2 regions of the Kineococcus rugosus genome follow, and region 2 is predicted to be linked to the other one. Evidence: predicted binding sites of a transcription regulator. Region 2 holds the regulator's gene; the other holds the start of a gene.

Region 1 (6,226 bases), on a different contig from region 2:
TACGCCTCGGGCGTCCCGAACTCCTCGCGCGGGTGCGAGGCGCCGCTCGCGGTCCAGAACGCGCGGGCCTCGGCGGCCTCCCGGCGGGCGGTGGCCGACGGCACGAGGTGACGGCCGCGCAGGACCTGCTCGAGCCGGGTGAACCACTGCTCGGGCGCGACCTCGGGGACCGCCGGGAGCGGTGCGACCGGCCGTCGGGCGCGCAGCCCGGCCCCGACCGCGACGACCGCCACGGAGGTGAGCAGCGGCACCAGCACCGGCACGTCGAGGCGGGCCGGGTCGTCGCGCAGCAACCGGGCCGCGCCGATCCCCGCGACCGCCGTCACGACCGCCCACGCCCACGCGGACCGGCTGCCGCGCAACCGGCCCGCGCGACGACGGCGCAACGCCTCCGACCCCAGGAGGAACGTCCCGAGGACGGCCGCGAGGAGCGCGGCGTGGGCGTACCCGCCCTCGGCCGTCCACCCCTCGCGGGCGGCGGTGCCGATCGAGACGAACAGCGCCGCGCCGCCGAGCCGCAGGAGGAGGCCGGGGGCGTCGGGGGCGTCAGGCGCGCCGTCCCGGTCGTACCGGGCCCGCAGGTCGGGGTCGAGGGACTCCTGCGGACGTTGCCGCACGTACTCCTGCGGCGTCCCGAACACCTCGGCGGCCGGGCGCCCGGAGTCCGCGCACACCGCGCGGGCGTCCTGCAGGACGGCGTCGGCCAGCACCGCCGGGACGTCCTCGCGCAGCAGGTCCGCACGCACCCGCCGGGCCCAGCCCTCGTCGGCGGCCGTCGGCCAGGCCCGGCCCGTCGCGGTGCGCTCGTCCTCGTCCGGTGTCACGTCTCCCCCTCGCGCGCTGCACGGGCACCCGCCCTGGGGACCACCTTGGAGACGTCTGTGCAGGAAGTCAACTAGTTCGGGATCCGACTAGTCAGGGCGTGAGGAGGCCGGCGGCCCCGGCGGGTCAGGCGGTGGGCTCGGCGGTGAACTCGGCGGGACGCTCGCGCGGGGCGGCGGCCAGGGCCTCGGTGATCCCGTCCACTCCGGCCTCGGCGCCGTACACGGGGGTCCCGGGCTGCTGCCGCCAGGACTCGGCCAGGGGACCGGCGTCGACGCCGTCGAACCCCATCCGGTCGAGCAGGGCAATCACCGTGGCCTTCGCCTCGGCGTCGTCCCCGGCCACCGGCAGCGCCCGGCGCTCCATGTCGCCCGGCTGGCGGGCCGCGGTGATGAGGTGCTCGGCCTGGATGCCGTTGAACGCCTTCACCCACCGCAGCCGCCCGCGCGGGTCGAGGTGGCGGGCGGTCCACACCGTCTCCGGCGTCCCGTCCTCGATGCCGTCGATCCGGCCGTCGCGCTCGCGGGGGTAGTAGTTGCCGGTGTCGATCACGACGGTCCCGTCGGGCAGCGCGTCGAGCAGGCCCGCGGGCAGGTCCGGGACCCGCTTCTGCGGGACCGTGACGACGACGAGGTCGGCGCCCCGCGCGGCCTCGGCCGCGGTGACGGGGGTCGCGCCGGTCTCCTGCGCGAGGTCGGTGAGCGTCTCGGGCCCGCGGGAGTTCGCGACCCGGACCCGGTGCCCGAGGGCGGTGAACGCGCGGGTGAGGTTTCCGCCGATGTTGCCGGCGCCGATGATGCCGATGTCCATGCGGGCACGCTAGGTCCGTCGCCGCGGTGCCGCCTCCCGGGCCGCGAACCCCTCCGGAGGGGTTGCACTCGCCGCGGTCGAGTGCTAACTAAGGAGGTGTGGCACCGGCCCCGCCGGTGACCCGATCGGCAGCGCATCTCCTTCTCTCGCACTGGAGGTGGTGGCAATGTTGATGCGCACTGATCCCTTCCGGGAACTCGACCGGCTCACGCAGCAGGTCCTCGGGACGACGTCTCGGCCGGCCGTCATGGCGATGGACGCCTGGCGCACCGGGGACGAGTTCGTCGTGGAGTTCGACCTCCCCGGCGTCGACCCGTCCAGCATCGAGCTGGACGTGGAGCGCAACGTCCTGACGGTCCGGGCCCAGCGCCCCGTCCACGAGGACACCGGGGAGATGATCGCGGCCGAGCGTCCCCGCGGGGTGTTCAGCCGGCAGCTGATCCTCGGCGACAACCTCGACGTCGACAAGACCGCGGCGAACTACGCGTCCGGCGTGCTGACCCTGCGGGTGCCGGTCGCCGAGCGGGCCAAACCCCGCCGGATCACCGTGGAGACCGCCGACCGGCCGCAGGCCATCACGTCGTAGGGGGACGGCCGTGGACCGCTTGCTCGCGCGGCGTCCACGGCCCGGTGACGGCGGACCCGCCGACCCGCTGGCGGGGTGGTCGCAGGAGCAGGTGGACGAGGCGTTCCGCGCCCTCGTCGCCACCCTGACCCGCCTCCCCCCGCCGGCCCCGGCGGTCCCGGCCCGGCCCGCGCCGCGGGCCGGGGACCAGGACGCGAACCGCCGGCCACCGCGCCGTCAGCGCTCGCCCCCGCGGTAGGGGTGGACCGGCCGCACCCGTGAGGTACCGGGTGCGGCCGGCCCGCCGGTCAGGAGCGGCCCGCGGCGCGGGTGTGCTCGAAGATCAGGCTGGTCTCGGTGAGGCCCACGTCGGGGTCCCGGGACAGGTGCTCGGCGACGAAGTCGCGCAGCGCCTCGGTGCTCTCCACCGCGACGTGCAGGAGGTAGTCGTCGGCGCCGGCGACGAAGTAGACGTCGAGGACCTCCGGCTGGCGCCGCATCCGCGCCACGAACGGGCCCATGCTGCCGCGCGCGTGCGCGGCGAGCTTCACCGCGATCATCGCCTGCAGGTCCAGGCCCAGGGCGGCGGGGTCGACGTCGGCGTGGAACCCGCGGATCACCCCCGACTCCCGCAGGGCCCGCACCCGCAGCAGGCAGGTGGAGGCGGCGATGCCGACCTGCTGGGCCAGGGCGGCGTTGGTGATGCGGGCGTCCTCGGACAGGACGTGCAGGATGGCGCGGTCCACCGGGTCGACCACCCGGTGCAGCTTCTTCGGTCGGACGGGCCCCTCGGCCCCGTTCCTCGAACGATCTTCCACCGGTCGATGCTCCCACGAATCTCCTGCGACTCCCTTGCTGCTGCACCGAACCCTGTTCACCCTGGGAGGAGAACCGGCCCCACCCCTGGAGGAGTGAGCAGATGCGCATCGGCGTCCCCACCGAGGTCAAGAACCGCGAGTACCGCGTGGCGCTGACGCCCGCGGGCGTGCACGAGCTCGTCGGCCACGGCCACGAGGTCCTCGTCCAGTCCGGCGCCGGGCTCGGCAGCTCCCTGCCCGACGCCGAGTACGAGGCGGCCGGCGCGAAGGTCCTCACCGACGCCGACGAGGTGTGGGGCGCCGCGGACCTGCTCCTGAAGGTCAAGGAGCCGATCGCGCAGGAGCACCACCGGCTGCGCCGCGACCAGGTCCTGTTCACCTACCTGCACCTGGCCGCCTCCCGCGAGTGCACCGACGCCCTCCTCGCCGCCGGCACCACGTCCATCGCGTACGAGACCGTGCAGCTGCCCGACCGCTCCCTGCCGCTGCTGGCCCCCATGAGCGAGGTCGCCGGCCGGCTCGCCCCCCAGGTCGGCGCCTACTCCCTGATGCGCGCCGCCGGTGGCCGCGGCGTCCTCATGGGCGGCGTCCCCGGCGTGCGGGGCGCCGACGTCGTCGTCATCGGCGCCGGGGTCTCGGGCCAGAACGCCGCCCAGATCGCCCTCGGCATGGGCGCCGAGGTCACCGTCCTGGACCTGTCCCTGCCGAAGCTGCGCGAGGTCGACGTCCGCTTCGGCGGCGCCGTGCGGACCATCGTGTCGAACTCCTACGAGCTGGCCCGCGCCGTGCGCTCGGCCGACCTCGTCATCGGCGCCGTGCTCGTGCCCGGCGCCAAGGCGCCCAAGCTGGTCAGCAACGAGCTCGTCGCCCAGATGCGCCCCGGCTCCGTCCTCGTCGACATCGCGATCGACCAGGGCGGCTGCTTCGCCGACTCCCGCCCCACCACCCACGACGACCCCACGTTCACCGTGCACGGCTCGGTGTTCTACTGCGTCGCCAACATGCCCGGCGCCGTCCCGCACACCTCCACCTACGCGCTGACCAACGCGACGCTGCCGTACGTGGTGAAGCTCGCCGACGCCGGATGGGAGTCCGCGCTGGCCGCCGACCCCGCCCTCGCGCAGGGCCTGTCCACCCACGCCGGGTCGCTCGTCAACGCCGAGGTCGCCGCCGCGCACGGCCTGTCCGCGCGCACCCTGGCCGACGTCCTGGCCTGACCCCGGACCGCGCCCCTCCCCGGCCGGGGGAGGGGCCTCAGGGTTCGCGCAGCTCCGCGACGAGCGAGTCCACGACGTGGTGCAGCGGGCTCGCCTCGCCCCGCGCGCACGCCGCCTCGAACGTCGCGCGCTGGCGCTGGTAGCTCGCCCCGCGCCGCGGGACCTCCGCCACCAGGGCCAGGTCGCCGGCGCAGTCCAACTGCCGCGCGACGGGTTCGAGCCGGTCCAGCCACTCGTCGAGGTCGTCGGTGACGAGCCGCTCCCGGCCCCGCGCGTCGACGATGATCTCCGCGTCCAGCCCGTACCGCGCCGCCCGCCACTTGTTCTCCTGCACGTGCCACGGCGGCAGCGTCGGCAGTTCCTCCCCCGCCTCCAACCGGGCGTCGAGGTGGACGACGAGGCAGTGGATCAACGCCGTCACCGCCCGCAGCTCCCGCAGGGTCGGGGTCCCGTCGCAGACCCGCACCTCGATCGTCCCGAACTTCGGCGAGGGCCGGATGTCCCAGCGGACGTCGGAGAGGCCGTCGATGACCCCGGTGACGAACATGTCGTCCACGTAGTCCTCGAACTCGCCCCAGCTCCCGAACTGGAACGGCAGACCCGCCGTCGGTAGCTGCTGGAACATCTGCGCCCGGTTGCTGGCGTACCCGGTGTCGAAACCCGTCCAGTACGGCGAGCTCGCCGACAGCGCCTGCAGGTGCGGGTAGTGGTTCAGCAGGGAGTTCAGGATCGGCAGGACCTTGTGCACCGAGCTCACCCCGACGTGCACGTGCACGCCCCAGATCAGCATCTGCCGCCCCCACCACTGGGTGCGTTCCAGGAGTTCGGCGTAGCGGGCGTCGGGGGTGACGAGCTGCTCGTCCCAGCGGGCGAACGGGTGGGTCCCCGCGCTCACCAGCTCCAGGCCCAGCGGGTCGGTCACCCGGCGGATCGCCGAGACCGTCTCGGAGATGTCCCCGACGGCCTCCCCGACCGTGCCGCAGACGCCGGTGACGACCTCGAGGGTGTTGCGCAGCAGCTCCTTGGTGACCCGCGGCCCCGTCGCGGAGGGCTCCCGCTCCACGGCGCCCATCACCTCCGCCGCCCGGGGCGCGAGGTCGCGCGAGGCGCGGTCGACGAGCACCATCTCCCACTCGACGCCGAGCGTCGGGCGGGGGGAGGCGTTGAACTCCACGGACCGTCGACCCACGCCACGATCAGACCACACCGGTGCCGCCCTCGCCCTCCTGTCCCCCCGACCGTTACCGTCCGGGCGTGAGCGCTGAGCGGGAAGTGGACGTCGTCGTCGTCGGAGCCGGACCGGTCGGGGAGAACGTCGCCGACCGGGCCGGGCGGACCGGGCTGGAGGTCGTGGTCGTCGAGAAGGAGCTCGTCGGCGGCGAGTGCTCCTACTGGGCCTGCATGCCCTCCAAGGCGCTGCTGCGCTCGGGGCAGGCCCTCGCCGCCGCGCGCCGGCTGCCCGGGGCGGCCGAGGCGGCCACCGGGACGCTGGACGCGGCGAAGGTGCTGGAACGGCGCGACCGCTTCACCAGCGGGTGGGACGACAGCGGCCAGGCGGGCTGGCTGGAGTCCGCCGGCCTCGGCCTGCTCCGCGGGACCGCCCGCCTCGACGGGCCCCGCCGGGTGTCGGTCGAGACCGCCGACGGGACGGTCACGCTGCGCGCCCGGCAGGCCGTGGTGCTCGCGACCGGTTCCGTGCCCGTCCTGCCCGACGTCCCCGGGCTCGCCGACGCCCGCGCCTGGACCAGCCGGGAGGCCACCAGCGCGAAGACCGTGCCGGGGCGCCTCGTCGTCCTGGGCGGCGGGGTCGTCGGCTGCGAGCTGGCCCAGGCCTGGGCCCGCCTCGGCTCCCGCGTCACGCTGCTCGCCCGCTCCGGCCTCCTCGCGGGCCAGGAGGACTTCGCCGGCGAGCTCGTCGCCGACGCGCTGCGCGCCGACGGCGTCGACGTGCGGACCGGCGCCGGGCTGCGCGCGGTCTCCCGCGACGACGCCGG
Region 2 (6,226 bases):
GAGGTCTGATCGTGAAGCTGTTCAGCGGTCGCGGCGGGCCGTCGCCCGCCGACGAGGTGGCCCTGTACCGCGAGCTGGTCCGCCAGGTCGCCGACGTCTGCGACCAGGCCGCCGCCGGTGACCTCGAGGCCCGCGTCGCCGGGGTGCCGGGGTCGGAGGCGGTGCCGGAGCTGGCGCGGCTGGCGAACTCGGTCAACCGGTCCCTGGACGTCTCCGACGCCTTCGTGCGCGAGGCCGGGGAGGTCCTCACCGCCGCCGCCGAGGGGCGGTTCCACCGCCGGCTGCTGCTGGGGGGCCTGGGCGGGGCGTTCCGCCACTCGGCCACCGCCATCAACTCCGGGCGCACCACGATGCAGGCGGGCAGCGCCGCCGTCGAGGGGGCCCGCACGACCCGCCTGGCCCTGGCCGACGAGTTCGAGACCGGGGTGCTCGGCGTGTCCGAGCAGCTGGCCACCGCCTCCACCGAGCTCAGCGCGTCCGCGCAGGGCCTGGCGACCGCGGCCGGCGCGGCCAGCGAGGAGGCCGACCAGGCGGCGCTGACCATGCAGGCGCTCACCGAGGCCTCCCGCGAGATCCAGCAGGTCGTCTCGGTCATCAACGCGATCGCGGACCAGACGCGGCTGCTGGCGCTGAACGCGACGATCGAGGCGGCCCGCGCCGGGGAGGCCGGCAAGGGCTTCGCCGTCGTCGCCGCCGAGGTCAAGGAGCTGGCCGACCAGTCCGGGCGCGCCACCGAGCAGGTCAGCCAGCGCGTGGACAGCATCCGCCAGAACGCCCAGGACGCCGTGCGCGCCATCACCGGGATCGGCAGCACGATCGGGGAGATGAACGGCCTCGTCGACGGGGTCCGCACCGCCGTCGACGGGTCCGCGTCCTGGGCCTCGGCGCAGGACACCACCGGCCTGTCGCAGCTGGCCGAGGAGCTGCGCAGCCAGATCAGCGGCTTCCTGGCGGGGATGCGCGGCTGAGCCGGGCGCCGGTCAGCGCCCGGACAACCGGTCCCGCAGCTTCGAGAACACCCCCTGGTGGGTCTCGGACAGCTTCCCGGACGGGCGCACCTCGCCGCGCAGCTCGGCGAGCCGGCGCAGCAGCTCCTCCTGCTCCTCGTCGAGGTCGCGGGGGGTCACGACCTCCAGGGTGACCAGGAGGTCGCCGCGGCCCTGGGCGCGCAGGTGCTCGGCGCCCTTCTGCTTGAGGGTGACGACCTCACCGGCCTGCGCCCCGGGGCGGACGTCGACCTCCTCGGCGCCGTCGAGGGTCTCCAGCGGGATCGTCGCGCCGAGCGCGGCCGCCGTCATGGGCACCTGCAGGGTGCACAGCAGGTCGTCCCCGGAGCGGGAGAACACCGGGTGCGGGCGTTCGTGGATCTCGACGTAGAGGTCACCGGGCGGGCCGCCGGCGGTGCCGACCTCGCCCTGGGAGGCGAGCTGGATCCGGGTGCCGGTGTCGACGCCGGCGGGGATGCGGATGGTCATCGGGCGGCGGGCGCGGACGCGGCCCTCCCCGGAGCACTCCAGGCACGGCGAGGGCAGGACGGTGCCGAAGCCGCGGCAGGTGGGGCACGCCTGCGTCGTCATGACCTGGCCCAGCAGCGAGCGCACGACCCGCTGCACCGAGCCCTGCCCGTGGCAGATGTCGCACGTCGCCGGGCTCGTGCCGGGCTGGCAGCAGGACCCCTTGCAGGTGGGGCACAGGATCGCGGTGTCGACCTGGATGGACCGCTCGCCGCCGAAGGCGGCCTCGGCGAGGTCGACGTCGACGCGGATGAGCGCGTCCTGACCGCGCTGGGTGCGGCTGGCGGGCCCGCCGCCGCGGCCGCCGCCGCCCTGGCCGAAGAAGGCGTCCATGATGTCGGAGAACCCGAACCCGGCGCCGAACCCGCCGCCGGGGCCGCCGACCCCGGCGCCGCCGCGGTCGTAGGCGGAGCGCTTCTCGGGGTTGGACAGCGTCTCGTAGGCCTGGGAGACCTCCTTGAACTGCTCCCCCGCCTCGGGGTTCACGTCGGGGTGCAACTTGCGCGCGAGCTTGCGGTACGCGCGCTTGATGTCCTCCGTGGAGGCGTCCTTGGAGACGCCGAGGACGTCGTAGTAGTCGCTCACGAGGTGGGGTCTCTCCTGTCGGTTCTGGGCACTGCGAAGATCACTGCGCGAGGATCCGCGAGACGTAGCGTGACACCGCACGCACCGCGGCCATCGTCGTCGGGTAGTCCATCCTGGTCGGGCCGAGGACGCCGAGCCGGGCCACGACCGCCTGGCTGCCGTACCCGCTGGTCACCACGGAGGTGCCGTCCAGGCCCAGGTGCAGGTTCTCCGCACCGATCCGGACGGTGAGGCCGCCGCGGTCGCCGTCCTCCTCCTCGGCGAGCTCCTGCACCAGCCGCAGCAGCACGACGTGCTCCTCCAGGGCCTCCAGGACGTTGCCGAGGGAGGTGGACAGGTCGGCGCCCTTGACGAGGTTCGCGGTGCCGGCGATGACCACGCGCTCCTCCAGGGAGGCGCTGAGGCAGTCCCCCAGCGCCGCGGCGACCTCGGCGGCGACCGCCATGTCCGGCTGCGGGGTCTGCTGGACCAGGTCGGTCAGCCCCTCGCGGGCCTCGCGCAGCCGCTTGCCGCCGACGGCGGCGTTGATCCGCGTGCGCAGGGTCGCCAGCGCGACGGCCAGGTCGTCGGCGTCGGTGGCCGAGCGGATGTCCAGGACGCGCTGCTCGACGCGGCCGGAGTCGGTGATGAGGACCAGCAGCGCGCTGCGGCCGCCGACGCCGACGAGCTCGACGTGGCGGACGGTCGCCCGGCTCAGCGAGGGGTACTGCACGACGGCGGCCTGCCGGGTGATCTGGGCCAGCAGCCGGACGGTGCGGTCGACGACGTCGTCGAGGTCGTCGGCGCCGTGCAGGAACGTCTCGATGGCGCGCTTCTCGGCCGCCGACATCGGCTTGACGTTGGCGAGGCGGTCCACGAACAGGCGGTAGCCCTTGTCGGTGGGGATGCGCCCGGCGCTGGTGTGGGGCTGGGTGATGTAGCCCTCGTCCTCCAGCACGGCCATGTCGTTGCGGATGGTGGCGGGCGAGACGCCGAGGGCGTGGCGCTCCACGAGGGTCTTGGAGCCGACGGGCTCGTGGCTGGAGACGTAGTCCTCGACGATGGCCCGCAACACCGCGAGCCTGCGGTCGTCGCTCATCCGTCCCTCCCTGCTCCGGCAGCCGGTGCTGCGCCCCCCGCGCGTCTGGCACTCCACGCGCGCGAGTGCCAAGTCTAGGCGCTCGGGCACCGGTCGCGCCTCCCCCGCCGGCCGCCCGGGCCTGGTTAGCGTTCCCCCGTGACCCGCTACGACGACCGGTACGGCGCCGACGTGCTCTCGGCCGACCCGCACGCCCGCAGCCGCCCGAAGCCCACCCACCGCGACGAGCCCGCCGTGCGCGGCCTGGTCGTGGAGGACGTCGACACCGGCTGGGTCGGCGCGGTCGTGCGGGTGGAGAAGAGCGGCGGGGTGCACGTCGTCGTCCTGGAGGACGCCAGGGGCCGCACCCGCACGTTCCCGCTGGGGCCGGGGTTCTGGGTGGACGGGCAGCCGGTGCGGCTCGTGGCGCCGCGGGCCGCGGGCCCGGCCCGGCCCACCCGCACCGCCAGCGGGTCGGTGGCCGTCGCCGGCGCCCCCGCCCGCACCGCGCGCGCCTCGCGCCTGCTCGTGGAGGGCCGCCACGACGCCGAGCTCGTCGAGAAGGTGTGGGGCGACGACCTGCGCGTCGAGGGCGTCGTGGTGGAGATGCTCGACGGCGTCGACGACCTCGACGCCGCGATCCGCTCCTTCGGGCCCGGGCCGGGGCGGCGCATCGGCGTCCTCGTCGACCACCTCGTGCCGGGGTCGAAGGAGTCGCGGATCGTCGCGGGTGTCGCGCGCAGCCCGCACGTCCTGGTGGTGGGGCACCCGTTCGTCGACGTGTGGCAGTCGGTCCGCCCGCAGCGGCTGGGCTGGACGGCGTGGCCGACGATCCCGCGCGGGCGGGACTGGAAGCACGGGATCCTCGCCGAGCTGGGCTGGCCGCACGCCACCCAGGCCGACGTCGCACACGGCTGGAAGCGCATCCTGGGGACGGTGCGCACGTACGCCGACCTGGAGCCGGCGCTGCTGGGCCGGGTGGAGGAACTCGTCGACTTCGTGACCGCCGACCTGGCGGACCGCTGAGGGAACGGTCAGGATCGGAGTCGTGACCCAGCCCCCGATGCCGCCGCAGCAGCCCTACGCCCCGGTCCCGATGTCGCCGTCGGACGAACGGATGTGGGGGATGTTCGGGCACCTGTCCGCGATCGCCGCGAGCTTCCTGACCCTGCCGTTCCTGGGGCCGCTGATCCTGTTCCTGGTCTTCAAGGACCGCAGCGGGTTCGTGCGCGGGCACACGGCCGAGGCGCTGAACATGACGATCTCGCTGATCGTCTACGAGGTGGTGCTGTTCGTCGTCTGCTCGGTCCTGGCGCTGTTCACCTTCGGGCTGTCGTACGGCCTCATGGTGGTGCCCGGCATCGTCGCGCTGGTCTTCGCGATCCTCGCGGCGGTCGCGGCGAACCAGGGCCGCGCCTACCGCTACCCGCTGATCTTCCGGCTGGTGCGCTGAGGCGCGGGCGGTCTCAGGCGCTCACCGCGCGCAGGTCCCCGGTGGGGTCGACCCCCAGGGGGACCAGCGCGACGGTGCTGACCCCGGCCCGGGCGTAGTCGTCCAGCCGGGACCGCACATGCGCCACCGGGCCCACCAGGCTCGTCGCCTCCACCAGGCCCGCCGGGACGGCCTGCACGGCGTCGTCCTTGCGCCCGGCGAGGTAGAGGTCCTGCACGGCGTCGACGGCGTCGGCGAACCCGAGGCGGCGGCCGAGGTCGGCGTAGAAGTTCTGCTCCCGCGAGCCCATGCCGCCGACGTACAGGGCGATGAGCCGGCGCACCGGCAGCTCCGCGCGGGCACGCTCCTCCCCCGTCGCGCCCGTCAGCACGAACGGCACCGAGGCCGTCACCTCGAACCCCTGCACCGGCCGGGTGCGGCGCGCGAACCCGGCGCGCAGCCGGTCGAACGACTCCGCGCAGTTCTCCGGGACCAGGAACGAGGGCAGCCAGCCGTCGGCGATCTCCCCGGCCAGCTCCACGTTGCGCGGGCCCACGGCGGCCAGGTGGATCGGCAGGTCGGGCCGCGGGGCGGGCTGCATGAGCTTGAGGGGCACGCCCGGGCCGCCGGGCAGCGGCAGCCGCAGGTGGGTGCCCTCGAACCGCGAGTCCTCGCGGGCCAGCAGCCGGCGGACCACCGCGACGTACTCGCGGGTCCGGGCCAGGGGGTGGGCGAAGGGCTGGCCGTACCAGCCCTCGGCGACCTGCGGGCCCGAGACGCCCAGCCCGAGCCGGAACCGGCCCCCGGACAGCCCGTCGAGGGTGGCCGCCGTCATGGCCGTGGAGGCCGCGGCCCGCGCGGGGACCTGCAGGACGGCCGAGCCGAGCCCGATGCGGGTGGTCCGCCCGGCGAGCCAGCCCAGGACGCTCACGGCGTCGGTGCCGTACGCCTCGGCGACCCAGGCGGAGGCGAACCCGGCGTCCTCGGCGGCGCGGGTCAGCTCCAGGGCCCGGGCCGCGGCGGGCCCGACGGGTCCGGTGAGGTAGCCCAGGCTCAGTCCGAGGTCCATCCCCGCACGCTACGGGACGGCCGCGCGGGCCCTTGCCGCCACCGGGCCCCCGGGGCATCCTGTGCCCCGTCCGTGCGGTTCCCGTGAGGGCGCACCCGGACCCCACCCCCGACCACCGCGGTCGACGACGCGAAGGACCCACCGTGCTCCGTACCCCCCTGCGCCGCTCCCCCCTGCTGCGCCGCCTCTGCGCGTCCGCCTCCCTCACCGCCGCCGTCGCCGGCGCCGGGCTGGTGGCCACCGCCGCCCCCGCGGCGGCCGCGACCTGCTCCGACGTCGAGGTCGTCTTCGCCCGCGGCACGGGTGAGGCGCCGGGCCTGGGCATCGTCGGCGGCCCGTTCGTGCGGGCCCTGACCAGCCAGCTGTCCGACCGGAGCGTCGGCTCCCACGCCGTCGACTACGCCGCGAACTCGTCGCAGACCAGCGCCGGTCCCGGGGCCAGCGCCATGAGCGCGCACGTGAGCTCGGTCGCGGCGCAGTGCCCGGGGACCCGCTTCGTCCTCGGCGGGTACTCCCAGGGGGCCACGGTCACCGACATCGCCCTCGGCATCCGCACGGGGACCACCAGC

Evidence for each region. The regulator HrcA, encoded in region 2, represses chaperone genes, less so after heat shock. The targets are predictions, from matches to a motif close to GNTNGCACTCGGNNNNNCCGAGTGCNANC.
Region 1: a site for HrcA is predicted at 1,693-1,721, ahead of ACRYM6_RS17990 (Hsp20/alpha crystallin family protein). Genes of this name have one in related genera too.

What each region holds. Positions count from the first base shown of each region.
Region 1 is NZ_JBJLSJ010000034.1:32,881-39,106, forward strand. Features, by position in the region: gene ACRYM6_RS17980 (hypothetical protein) at 1-824, opposite strand, end outside; gene ACRYM6_RS17985 (NADPH-dependent F420 reductase) at 949-1,632, opposite strand; gene ACRYM6_RS17990 (Hsp20/alpha crystallin family protein) at 1,799-2,218, shown strand; gene ACRYM6_RS17995 (hypothetical protein) at 2,229-2,456, shown strand; gene ACRYM6_RS18000 (Lrp/AsnC family transcriptional regulator) at 2,506-3,015, opposite strand; gene ald (alanine dehydrogenase) at 3,117-4,232, shown strand; gene ACRYM6_RS18010 (glutamate--cysteine ligase) at 4,270-5,421, opposite strand; gene ACRYM6_RS18015 (dihydrolipoyl dehydrogenase family protein) at 5,487-6,226, shown strand, end outside.
Region 2 is NZ_JBJLSJ010000003.1:59,668-65,893, forward strand. Features, by position in the region: gene ACRYM6_RS02340 (PAS domain-containing protein) at 1-9, shown strand, start outside; gene ACRYM6_RS02345 (methyl-accepting chemotaxis protein) at 351-968, shown strand; gene dnaJ (molecular chaperone DnaJ) at 981-2,099, opposite strand; gene hrcA (heat-inducible transcriptional repressor HrcA) at 2,140-3,177, opposite strand; gene ACRYM6_RS02360 (DUF3097 domain-containing protein) at 3,316-4,182, shown strand; gene ACRYM6_RS02365 (DUF4870 domain-containing protein) at 4,205-4,609, shown strand; gene ACRYM6_RS02370 (LLM class F420-dependent oxidoreductase) at 4,623-5,657, opposite strand; gene ACRYM6_RS02375 (cutinase family protein) at 5,801-6,226, shown strand, end outside.